DNA from 2 places in the Serratia entomophila genome. Region 2 is predicted to be linked to the other one. Evidence: predicted binding sites of a transcription regulator. Region 2 holds the regulator's gene; the other holds the start of a gene.
The links. Region 2 encodes PurR, which represses purine synthesis genes. Its sites were predicted from a motif close to CANGCAAACGTTTGCNTG; they were not measured.
Positions count from the first base shown of each region.

Region 1: a site for PurR is predicted at 3,682-3,699, ahead of KHA73_RS21440 (NCS2 family permease). Genes of this name have one in related genera too.

Region 1 covers NZ_CP082787.1:4,461,486-4,466,687, forward strand. The annotation lists gene KHA73_RS21430 (LysR family transcriptional regulator) at 1-304, shown strand, start outside; gene KHA73_RS21435 (Na+/H+ antiporter) at 344-1,993, opposite strand; gene KHA73_RS21440 (NCS2 family permease) at 2,181-3,542, opposite strand; gene KHA73_RS21445 (VOC family protein) at 3,893-4,294, opposite strand; gene KHA73_RS21450 (glutathione S-transferase family protein) at 4,341-5,009, opposite strand; gene KHA73_RS21455 (lipocalin-like domain-containing protein) at 5,006-5,202, opposite strand, start outside.
Region 2 covers NZ_CP082787.1:2,273,537-2,278,738, forward strand. The annotation lists gene cfa (cyclopropane fatty acyl phospholipid synthase) at 1-128, opposite strand, end outside; gene punC (purine nucleoside transporter PunC) at 470-1,684, opposite strand; gene punR (DNA-binding transcriptional activator PunR) at 1,808-2,752, shown strand; gene purR (HTH-type transcriptional repressor PurR) at 2,749-3,774, opposite strand; gene cydH (cytochrome bd-I oxidase subunit CydH) at 4,099-4,188, shown strand; gene KHA73_RS11190 (C40 family peptidase) at 4,332-5,150, opposite strand.

The DNA of each region.
Region 1 (5,202 bases), 2.2 Mb from region 2:
CGAAGATTTCGCACTGTACAAAATGCTGATGAAGGCCTTCCGCCAGGCCGGCATCGAGCCGCAGATCGCGGTGCGCAGCGGGCAATGGGACTTTCTCGCCTCGATGGTGCAGGCCGGCGTCGGCATCGCCACGCTGCCGGAGCCGGTGTGCCAGTGGCTGGATAAAGAGAAGCTGATCTGGCTGCCGCTGGAGCCGCGCATGGAGTGGAAAGTCGGGCTGATCTGGCGCCAGGGCAGCTACCTTTCGCACAGCGCCCAGGCCTGGATCGCCTGCTGCCGCGACTATTGGCCGCCGGTCAGATAGCCCAAACAATCGGGGCCGCTTGCGCGGCCCCGATTGTTGTTACCCTTCGCGCTCTATCAATAGCGCTTCCAGCAGGTCGAGATCGTGCAGCAGCTTTTGCAGCGTCTCGTTGCTGATTTTCTGCGTGGCGCGCAGATGGTACAGCTCGCCGCGTTCGGCGCGCAGCGCCGTCAGACGGAAACGCCGCTCCAGGTTTTCCAGCGCCAACGCATTCTCGATATCGTCCCTAGAGGTGATGCGCCGCCGCAGCGTGCCCACCACCCGCGAACTGATCTCTTTCAGCACCTGCGGGTCGAGGTTCTCTTCGGTGTCGGCGGCCAGGCGCTCTTCCATTTTATTCACGCTCTCGATCGCCACCTCGGCCGCCATGGCGATCGCCATGCGCTCCTCGCTCTTGCTGGCGCTCTTGTCCGCCACCTGCACGCCGCGCAGCAGCAGCGGCAACGCCAGCACCCCGACGATCAGCGACAGCAGGATCACCCCGGCGGCGATAAACACCAGTTGATAACGCGCCGGGAAGGCGGTGCCGTCGCTCAGCAACAGCGGGATAGACAGCACGCCGGCCAGGGTAATCGCCCCGCGCACCCCGGCGAAGGACGCTACCCACAGTTCGCGGGTGCTGTAATCGCTGAACTGCAGCGGGCGCTTTTTCATAAAGCGTTTGCTGGCGTTTTTCATCAGCCACAGCCAGGTGAAGCGCAGCACCAGCAGCGCGGCGTAGATGGTGGCCACGTCGGCGAACAGGTACCAGGTCTGGATGGTCGGGTCCAGTTCGGCCTGCAGAATCGAAGTTTCCAAAATGCCCGGCAGCTGCAGGCCCAACATGATGAACACCATGCCGTTGAACACGAACTCGAGCATCGCCCAGACGCTGTTGGCGCGCAGGCGCATCGCCAACGGCGCATTGCGGATCACCCCGGATTGGCTGATGGTCATCCCCGCCGCCACCGCCGCCAGGATGCCCGACACGCCGATATGTTCGGCAATCAGATAAGAGGCGAACGGCAGCAACAGCAGGAAGACAATCTGCGTGGCCGGATCATCGCCGCTCCAGCGGCTCATCACCCGCAGCGACTTGCTGTAGGTCCAGGTGACCGCCACGCCGGCCAGCAGGCCGCCGATCGCCACCTTGAGGAACTCGAGGGTCGCGCCGCCGACGGTGAACACCATAGTGCCCATCGCCACCGCGATGGCGAATTTGAGCGACACCAGGCCGGACGCATCGTTCATCAGCGCCTCGCCCTCGAGCACGCCCATGATCTGCTTGGGAATACGGCCTTTACCGACGATGCCGGACAGCGCCACGGCGTCGGTCGGCGACAGCACCGCCGCCAGCGCGAAGGCCGCCACCAGCGGAATGCCCGGCACCATGGCGTAAATCAGGTAGCCGACGCCGACCACGGTAATCAGCACCAGAACCAGCGCCAGGCCAAGAATTTCACGTCCGTGGTGCAGGAACTCGCGCGTCGGCGTTTTCCAGCCGTCGGCAAACAGCAGCGGCGGGATGAACAGCACCAGGAACAGTTCGGGATCGAAATCGACGTGCAGGCCGAAATGCGGCCAGGCCAACAGCGCCCCGATGGCGATTTGCATTAACGGCAGCGGCACCTGGAACGGCAACATGCGCGTCACCACCCCGGACAGGGAGACCACCAGGATCAAAATGAGGATTGTAAAAAAGATTTCCATGCTTTCCTTAGACTCTCGGGTTCAGACTGCATCTCTGAGTATGCGCCGATAGTAGATCACTTTTTTTACAGCGGTTAAAGCTTGTTGTGCCTTTCAAAACGCGGCACAGAACAGAAGGAGACTTATCTGAAGAAAGAACGGCGGTCGACATTCCCCCGCCCGACGGGCGGGGGAAAACAGCGGGCGGTTAAATCGCCCAGCCGCCGGCATAGAACCCCACCAGCGCCAGCGCGATCAGTACGGTGCCGATGTTCAGCTTGCGCCATTCACCGGAGAAGATGCGGCCGATAACCAACGAGCTGAAGCCCAGCATGATGCCGGTAACGATGTTGCAGGTCAGCACGATGAACACCGCGCACAACAGGCCGGCCATGGCGTCGACGAAATCGTTGAAGTCCAGCTTGGTGACGTTGCTCAGCATCAGCAGGCCGACGTACATCAGCGCCGGTGCGGTGGCATAGACCGGCACCAGGTAGGCCAGCGGCGACAGGAACAGAATGAGCAGGAACAGCAGGCCGACCACGGTGGCGGTCAGGCCGGTCTTGCCGCCCGCCGCCGTGCCTGCGGCGGACTCGATATACACCGCGGCGGGCGCAGCGCCCACCAGGCCGGAGAAGATGCTGCTCAGGGAGTCTGAAGTCAGCGCCTTGCCGCCGTTGATGATCTGGCCGTCTTTATCCAACAGGTTGGCCTGCCCGGCCACCGCGCGGATGGTGCCGGTGGCGTCGAACACCGCGGTCATCACCAGCGCCAGCACGCTCGGCAGCACCACCGGCTGCAGCGCGCCCATGATGTCCAGGCTGAAGATCAGCGAATTGCCGTTGGCGTCCGCCAGGCTTGGCATGGCGAACAGCCCCTGGTATTTCACCGCCGGATCGAAGATCAGGCCGATAATCGAAATGGCGATAATCACCAGCAGGATGCCGCCGGGCACCCGCAGTTTCTCCAGGCCGAAAATCACCGCCAGCCCGAGCAGCGTCATCACCACCGGGAAGGAGGTAAAGGCGCCCAGCGCCACCGGCAGGCCGTCCAGCGGGTTCTTCACCACCAGGCCGACGCCGTTGGCGGCGATCAGCAACAGGAACAGACCGATGCCGATACCGGTGCCGTGCGCTACGCCCATCGGCAGGTTACGCAGGATCCAGGCGCGGATGCCGGTGACCGAGATAACGGTGAACAGCACGCCCATCAGGAAGACCGCGCCCAGCGCCACCGGTATGCTGATGTGCTGGCCCAGCACCAGGCTGAACGCGGTGAAGGCGGTCAGGGAAATGGCGCAGCCGATGGCCATCGGCAGGTTGGCCCACAGCCCCATCAACAGCGAGCCCAGGCCGGCCACCAGGCAGGTGGAGACGAACACCGCCGCCGGCGGGAACCCCGCCTTGCCCAACATGCTCGGCACCACGATCACCGAGTAAACCATCGCCAGGAAGGTGGTCAGCCCCGCCACCACCTCCTGACGCACGGTGCTGCCGCGCGCGGAAATATTAAAGTAACCGTCAAGCCCGCCTTTTGGTTTTACGGCGTTGTTCGCTTGAGAATTCGACATATGTTGCTGTCCCCTGTGTTTCATTATCGGCCCGTTGCAACAGGCCTGTAATCCCGCCCGCGCCTGGTCGCCACGGAATCGTTTCCGTCACGTTCGCTTCCCTGCCCTTCAGCGGCGCGGCCAATCGGCCTGGCGCAAAAAGGCAAACGTTTAACTCGCAGCGCGTGATGCGGGTGATTTATGGTGGTTTATTCAAGGCAAACGATTATCCAGCCTTCCATACCGTCGGATCAACTAAAGATCGCGGCAAATCATGCAGAAAGGCGCTGGGATCAATCATTGTCGAAAAAGCGGGGTTTGTCACATAGGGAAATCAGATGGGATCGCCCCCGGGCCGGAGGCGATCGCGCTTACTGCGCCTGTGGCGCTTCCATATACATCAGTTCCCAGATATGGCCGTCCAGATCCTGAAAACCGTGGCCGTACATAACGCCGTAGTCCTGCGGCTGATTGTAGGTATTGCCGCCGGCGGCGATCGCCTTGCGCACCATGTCATCCACCGCCGCCCGGCTGGGCTGCGACAGGCAAAGCAATACCTCGGTGGCCTTTCTGGCGTCGCCGATCGGATTGGGGGTGAACATCCTGAACTTGGCGTGGGTCAGCAGCATCACGTAGATGCTGTCGCTGACTACCATGCAGGCGGCGGTATCGTCGGTAAACTGTGCGTTGAAACTAAAGCCCAACCGGGTGAAAAACGTCTTGGATGCAGGCAGATCGTCAACCGGCAGGTTAACAAAAATTTGCGTAGCCATGGGCTACCTCCGATGAAGAGTGACCTCATCGAGTATAGCCCATCCTCTAGCTCAGCAGCTCGTAGGGGCCGCCCTGCTCCAGCGCACGCTGATAGGCCGGGCGAGCGTGAATGCGCTGCAGGTAGCCGCGCAGCTTCGGGCAATCGTCCAGCGCGCCGCGCGCCGCCATCGCCTCCAGCGGGAAGCTCATCTGGATATCCGCCGCGCTGAATTCGTTGCCGACAAACCAGGTGCCCTTGTTCAGGTGCTGTTCAAGATATTCCGCGTGCGTCGCTATCTGTTTGTCGAGGTGCTCGCGCTGCACGCCCTTGCCGATCGCGCCAGCCACCGGCCGCAGCAGCCAGGGGATCGGCGGCTGGCCCAGCCGGCTGAACACCAGCTTCATCACCAGCAGCGGCATCAACGAACCCTCGGCATAGTGCAGCCAGTAACGGTACTGCTGGCGGGCATGGTAGTCGGTGGGCATAAACAGCCCCTGCGCGTCGTAGGCCTCCTGCAGGTATTCGATGATGGCGCCGGACTCCGCCAACGTCAGATCGCCGTCGACAATCACCGGCGATTTGCCCAGCGGATGGATGTTTTTCAGCGCCGGCGGCGCCAGCATGGTCTGCGGATCGCGCTGGTAACGCTGCACCTGATAGGGCGCGCCCAGCTCCTCCAAAAACCACAGGATGCGCTGCGAGCGCGAGTTATTCAGATGATGAACGGTGATCATGAAGCGGCCCCTATCCGTTGCCACACCAGCTCGCCGATCTGCACGCCGTTGCCGATTTGCAGCGGCACGGTGCGCAGCATAAGCCGGTCGCCGATGAAACTGTAGAAGCGCACCTGCCGGCTGCCGATCCAGTTGGGGAACGAACTGCCTTCAACCTGGTGCACCACCCGCTGGTCGCTCTCATCCACCTGAT
Region 2 (5,202 bases):
TTTTTAACCTGAATGTCGAAGGGGCGCGATCCGTTGATTTCAATACCGGCCATGCCGAGCATTTCATGAGCGATACGGTACCATTGGTTATCCTGAATGCTCAGATCTTCTATACACGATGAACTCATAGCTTCTCCATCACCTTCTTCTGACTGATGACCCGCAAGGAAAAAGCTTAGACAATTTCTGCGGGCGCATACGTTTACCGCGGAAAAATTACCCGCAGCGTCTGATATCCGACTATGAACAGAGGAAAATTTTAAGAAGGCTCCCAACGCAAAGGGCGCAGGATAAACACATCCTTAAAAAAGTGTGACGCCATACGCGTACACAATAGCTACTTGAGATATAGAGATTATAAGGTGTTACTTTAAAAGGTTGTTTTTGAGTATAGGCGTGCCGAGGCGCTTACTCAACCGTAAATCGCGCTCGGCAAAAATATTCTTTAAGTGACTATTAACCCAGGTAATTATGACGCCTGGTTAGCATGTTCCCGCGGCGCTTTCTGCTCCGCGTCGGCCGTTTTTCCCCGCTGCAGCCAATAGCCCAACGCGGCCAAAATCACCGTGGAAACCATCACCGTTACCGTCGCCAACAGCGGCTGGGCGATAAACGCCGAAACCAGCATGCTGGCGACAAAGCACAGGCCCAGCTGCAGGGTATTTTGCAGCGCCGCCGCCTTGCCGCTGCTTTCCGGGAACGGCGTCAGCGCATTGGCCACCATGATCGGGTAGCCGGCGCCGTTAACCAGTGCCATAACGCAAAACGGGATCAGCAAAGTGGTCAGGGTCGGTTCGGTTAGCGTCGCCACCAGATACAGCGCCACCATACTTATGCCGTAGGTTACCAACAGCCAGGGCAGCAGGGCTTTACCATTAATGCGTTTTAACGCGGCGCGGCAGCCATAGCCGCCGAGCAGGAAGGCCAGGGTTTGCGGCACATAACTCAGGCCGATATCATTCGGGCTGTAGCCCATGTCGCCAAGGATGAACGGCGAACCGGTCAGCCAGGCGAAAAAGCCGGCCGAGCAGGCGGCGAACATGGCGACGTTGCCGCTGAATACCGGCGACTTCAACAGCTGCCAGAAGCTGACGCCGCGGTTCTTTTCGGCGCTGGCCGCCGGTTGCGGTTTGGCATTTTCTTTCAGCAGCAGGGTCGGCAGCAGCAGCAGTACGGTGATGCCCAGCAGCACGGCGAAGATCGTCCGCCAGCTGCTATGGTTCAACAACCAGGCGCCCAGCAGCGGCGCCAGCGCCGGCGACAGCGCCACCAGCGGCATGATGGTGGCGAATACGCGGTTCGCCTTGCCGTCGCGGTAGCGATCGACCACCAACGCCTGCCAGGTCACCGCGGCGGAGCACACGCCGATCGCCTGAATAAAACGTAGCGACCACAGCTGCACGGCATTTTGCACCCATAGCATGCCGAGACAGCCGAGGGCGAACAGCGCCAGGCCGATCAGCAGCACCGGTTTACGGCCCAGGTGGTCGGAGAGCGGCCCCCACAGCAGTTGCGCAAAGGCGAAGCCGGCCAGGAAGATACTGAGGCTGGCGCTGATGGCGCCGGCGGAAATTTGCAGCTCTTCCCGCATGGCGCCGAAGGCGGGCAGGTACATGTCGGTCGCCAGATAACCCAGCATACTCAGGCCGGCGAGATAGAACATAAAGCCAAAGGAATTTCGCATGGTATTTCTCGTTAATATTTTGTTGTCGCAGGTTTTTAGCGCCGGCAAGTGTATCCGGCTGGATCTCTGCTTGTGAAACGGTAATATTTGCAAAGTGCTGTTAAAAAAATTGAAGGCAAGACAATGTGGTCTGAATACTCTCTGGAAGTGGTGGACGCAGTGGCGCGCACCGGCAGTTTCAGCGCGGCGGCGCAGGAGCTGCACCGGGTGCCGTCGGCGGTCAGCTATACGGTGCGCCAGCTGGAGCAGTGGCTGGCGGTGCCGCTGTTCGAGCGGCGCCATCGCGACGTGGAGCTGACGCCGGCCGGCGCGCTGTTTATCAAGGATGCGCGGGTTGTCATCAAAAAAATGCTCGACACCCGCCGGCAGTGCCAGCAGGTGGCCAACGGCTGGCGCGGCCAGCTGAACATCGCGGTGGACATCATCGTCAAACCGCAGCGCTGCCGCCAGCTGGTGCTGGACTTTTATCGGCACTTTCCCGACGTGGAACTGCAGGTTCAGCCGGAGGTATTCAACGGCGTGTGGGATGCGCTGGTCGATGGGCGGGCGGAGATGGCGATCGGTGCGACGCGCGCGGTGCCGGTCGGCGGCGGTTTTGCCTTCCGCGATATGGGGTATATGAACTGGCTGTGCGTGGCCAGCCCAGGGCACCCGCTGGCGCAGTTGGCCGGCCCGCTGCATGACGACCAGCTGCGGCCCTATCCCTCGCTGTGCCTGGAAGATACCTCGCGCAACCTGCCGAAGCGCGTAACCTGGACGCTGGATAACCAGCGGCGGCTGGTGGTGCCGGATTGGGTTTCGGCGCTGGATTGCCTGTGCGCCGGGCTGTGCGTCGGCATGATGCCGGCCCACCGGGTTTTGCCGTTGGTGCAGCGGGGCGAACTGGTGGCGCTGCAGCTGCAGCAGCCGTTTCCCGCCAGCCCCTGCTGCCTGACCTGGCAGCAGGATAAACCCTCACCGGCGATGGCCTGGCTGCTGGAATATCTGGGGGACAGTGAAACCCTGAACCAAGAGTGGCTGGGTGAAACGCTGCCGGAAGCCGCGCGGGCTCCCGGCAGCGGCGATTAGCGGCGGTAGTCGATGAACGGACCGTCGGCGACCGAACGGCGCTCGATCAGCTTCGGATGCACCTCTATCACCTGCGACTCTTCGCGCTTGCTGATGATGCGATCCAGCAGCATGGTGAAGGCCATTTCGCCCAAACGCTCCTTGGGCTGGTGGATAGTGGTCAGCGCCGGGGTGAAGTAGCGGGCGTTGCGCACGTTGTCGTAGCCGATCACCGAAATATCCTGCGGCACCCGCAGGCCCAATTCGTCGGCGGCGCAGATGGCGCCCATCGCCATGATGTCGCCGCCGCAGAACACCGCGGTCGGGCGCTGTTTTTGCGACAGGATCTGATGCATCGCCTTGTAACCGGATTCCGGTTCGAAGTCGCCCTGGACTATCCATTCGTCGCGCACCTCGATATTGGCTTCCTGCATCGCCTTCAGGAAGCCCTGATGGCGGCCGCCGCCGGTGTTGCGCGCCAGCTGGCCGGGAATGGCGCCGATATCGCGATGGCCGCGTTCGATCAGATAACGGCCGGCCAGGTAGCCGCCTTCGAAGGCGTTATCGATGATGGTGTCGGTAAAGTCACCGCGCGCCGCGCCCCAGTCCATCACCACCATTGGGATATTGCGGTAGTCTTCCAGCATGCCCAGCAGTTGGTCCGGGTATTCCGAGCACATCACCAGCAGCCCGTCGACGCGTTTTTGCGCCAGCATCGCCAGGTAGGCGCGCTGCTTGTCCAGGTTGTTGTGCGAGTTGCACAGGATCAGCGTATAGCCCTTGCTGTAGCAGCTGTTTTCCACCGCCTCAATCACTTCGGCAAAGTAGGGCGCCTCGCTCGAGGTGGCCAGCAGGCCGATCGACTTGGTGTGATTGACCTTCAGGCTGCGCGCTACGGCGCTCGGTGAGTAATGCAGTTCTTTGATTGCGGCCCACACGGCCGCTTTGGTCTCTTCGGCGACGAAACGAGTCTTATTGATGACGTGCGAAACGGTGGTGGTGGAAACGCCAGCGCGTTTGGCCACATCTTTAATCGTTGCCATGTAAGAAATGACTCCTGAACTTACATGTTGCAGCATGTAAGTGTGATGTTAATCGTTTGCCTGCGTAGATCCTCCTCCAGAGAAGCGAAAACTGAGTTTTTAGTGTATTGAAGTCGTCAGCGCTTGGTCAGGAGGGGCATTGTTGCCGGTACGCAGTTGTGAACTGCGAATTTTGTCGCATATTGAGCAAAAGGGGAAGAGGTAATCGGTATTATAAACAGGGAAATGATAACAAGATTTTATTGGCGAACTGTGGGAAAATGATTTGACGTACTAATTGTGCGCCTTTTATCCTTGGGAAAGCCTATCTGAGAAGGAGTAGTAATGGATACCGATCTGAAGATGTCGCTGTTCACCACCCTGTGTGCGCTGGCCGTGATCATTGCCTTCAGCTTCACCGCCGCGTTGAACTGAATCCCCGGCATTAAAAAGGCGCAGCTTGCTGCGCCTCGTCGCTCTCCCCGGCGGTTATCCGCGTTTTTCTGCAGCACAGGTCCGGTACGCCAACGCCCGGAGGTTCTCCAGGCATTTCGGTCGCGTATCGCGCCAGCCTGGTATTAGCGGATGGTTTTCGGCGTCACTACCCGGCGGGCGCCGATGTAGTGGTTCTGCCAGTAGTCGTTGTCGAGCTGGCTGATGCGGATCTCTTCGCCGGTACGCGGAGACTGGATAAACTTGCCGTTGCCGAGGTAAACGCCGACATGATCGGCCACGCCGCGGTTGTTGATGCGGAAGAACACCAGGTCGCCGCTTTCCAGTTCGTTTTTCTTGATCGGCGCGGCGTCGCGCAGGTGATACATCTCATTGGCGGTGCGCGGCATCTTGATTTTTACCACGTCCTTATAGGCGTAATAAATCAGGCCGCTGCAGTCAAAGCCGGTGCGCGGCGAGCTGCCGCCCCAACGATAAGGCTTGCCCATCTGATCCATCAGCTTGGCCATGGCAGTTTGTTTGGCGTGCTGATAGCGTTTTTTATGCGCCGGGCTAAGCTTCAGCGGCTTATCATCGAGCACCAGTTTGGCGGTTGCCATACCGGCTTCGCGGTGGCGACCGTAGCCTTTTTTGTAGCCCTTTTTCGGTGGGGTGACTTTGATCTTGGCGATTTTCTGGGGTTTGGCTTTCGACTTGGCGCTGACAATCTTTTTAGCGGTTTTCTCGGGTTTGGCCTTGGCGATCTTGGTTTTTTTCTCGCTTGCCGTGACTTTGGCTTTTTTGCCGGCCTTTACCGCTTTCTTTTTTTTGCGGTCATCCGGCCGTGCTTCATTAACATGGCTCTTGCGCTGCTCGGCGGCAACACGCGCCTGTGGCGCAGCGTGCGCCAAATTGAAGAATAGCTGCGTAAATAACAGCACAAAAAGCGTAAGAATTAAACGCATGTCGATGTCACCAACCTTGGCCCCGAAACGGATATCGAAAGAGTCACAGTAT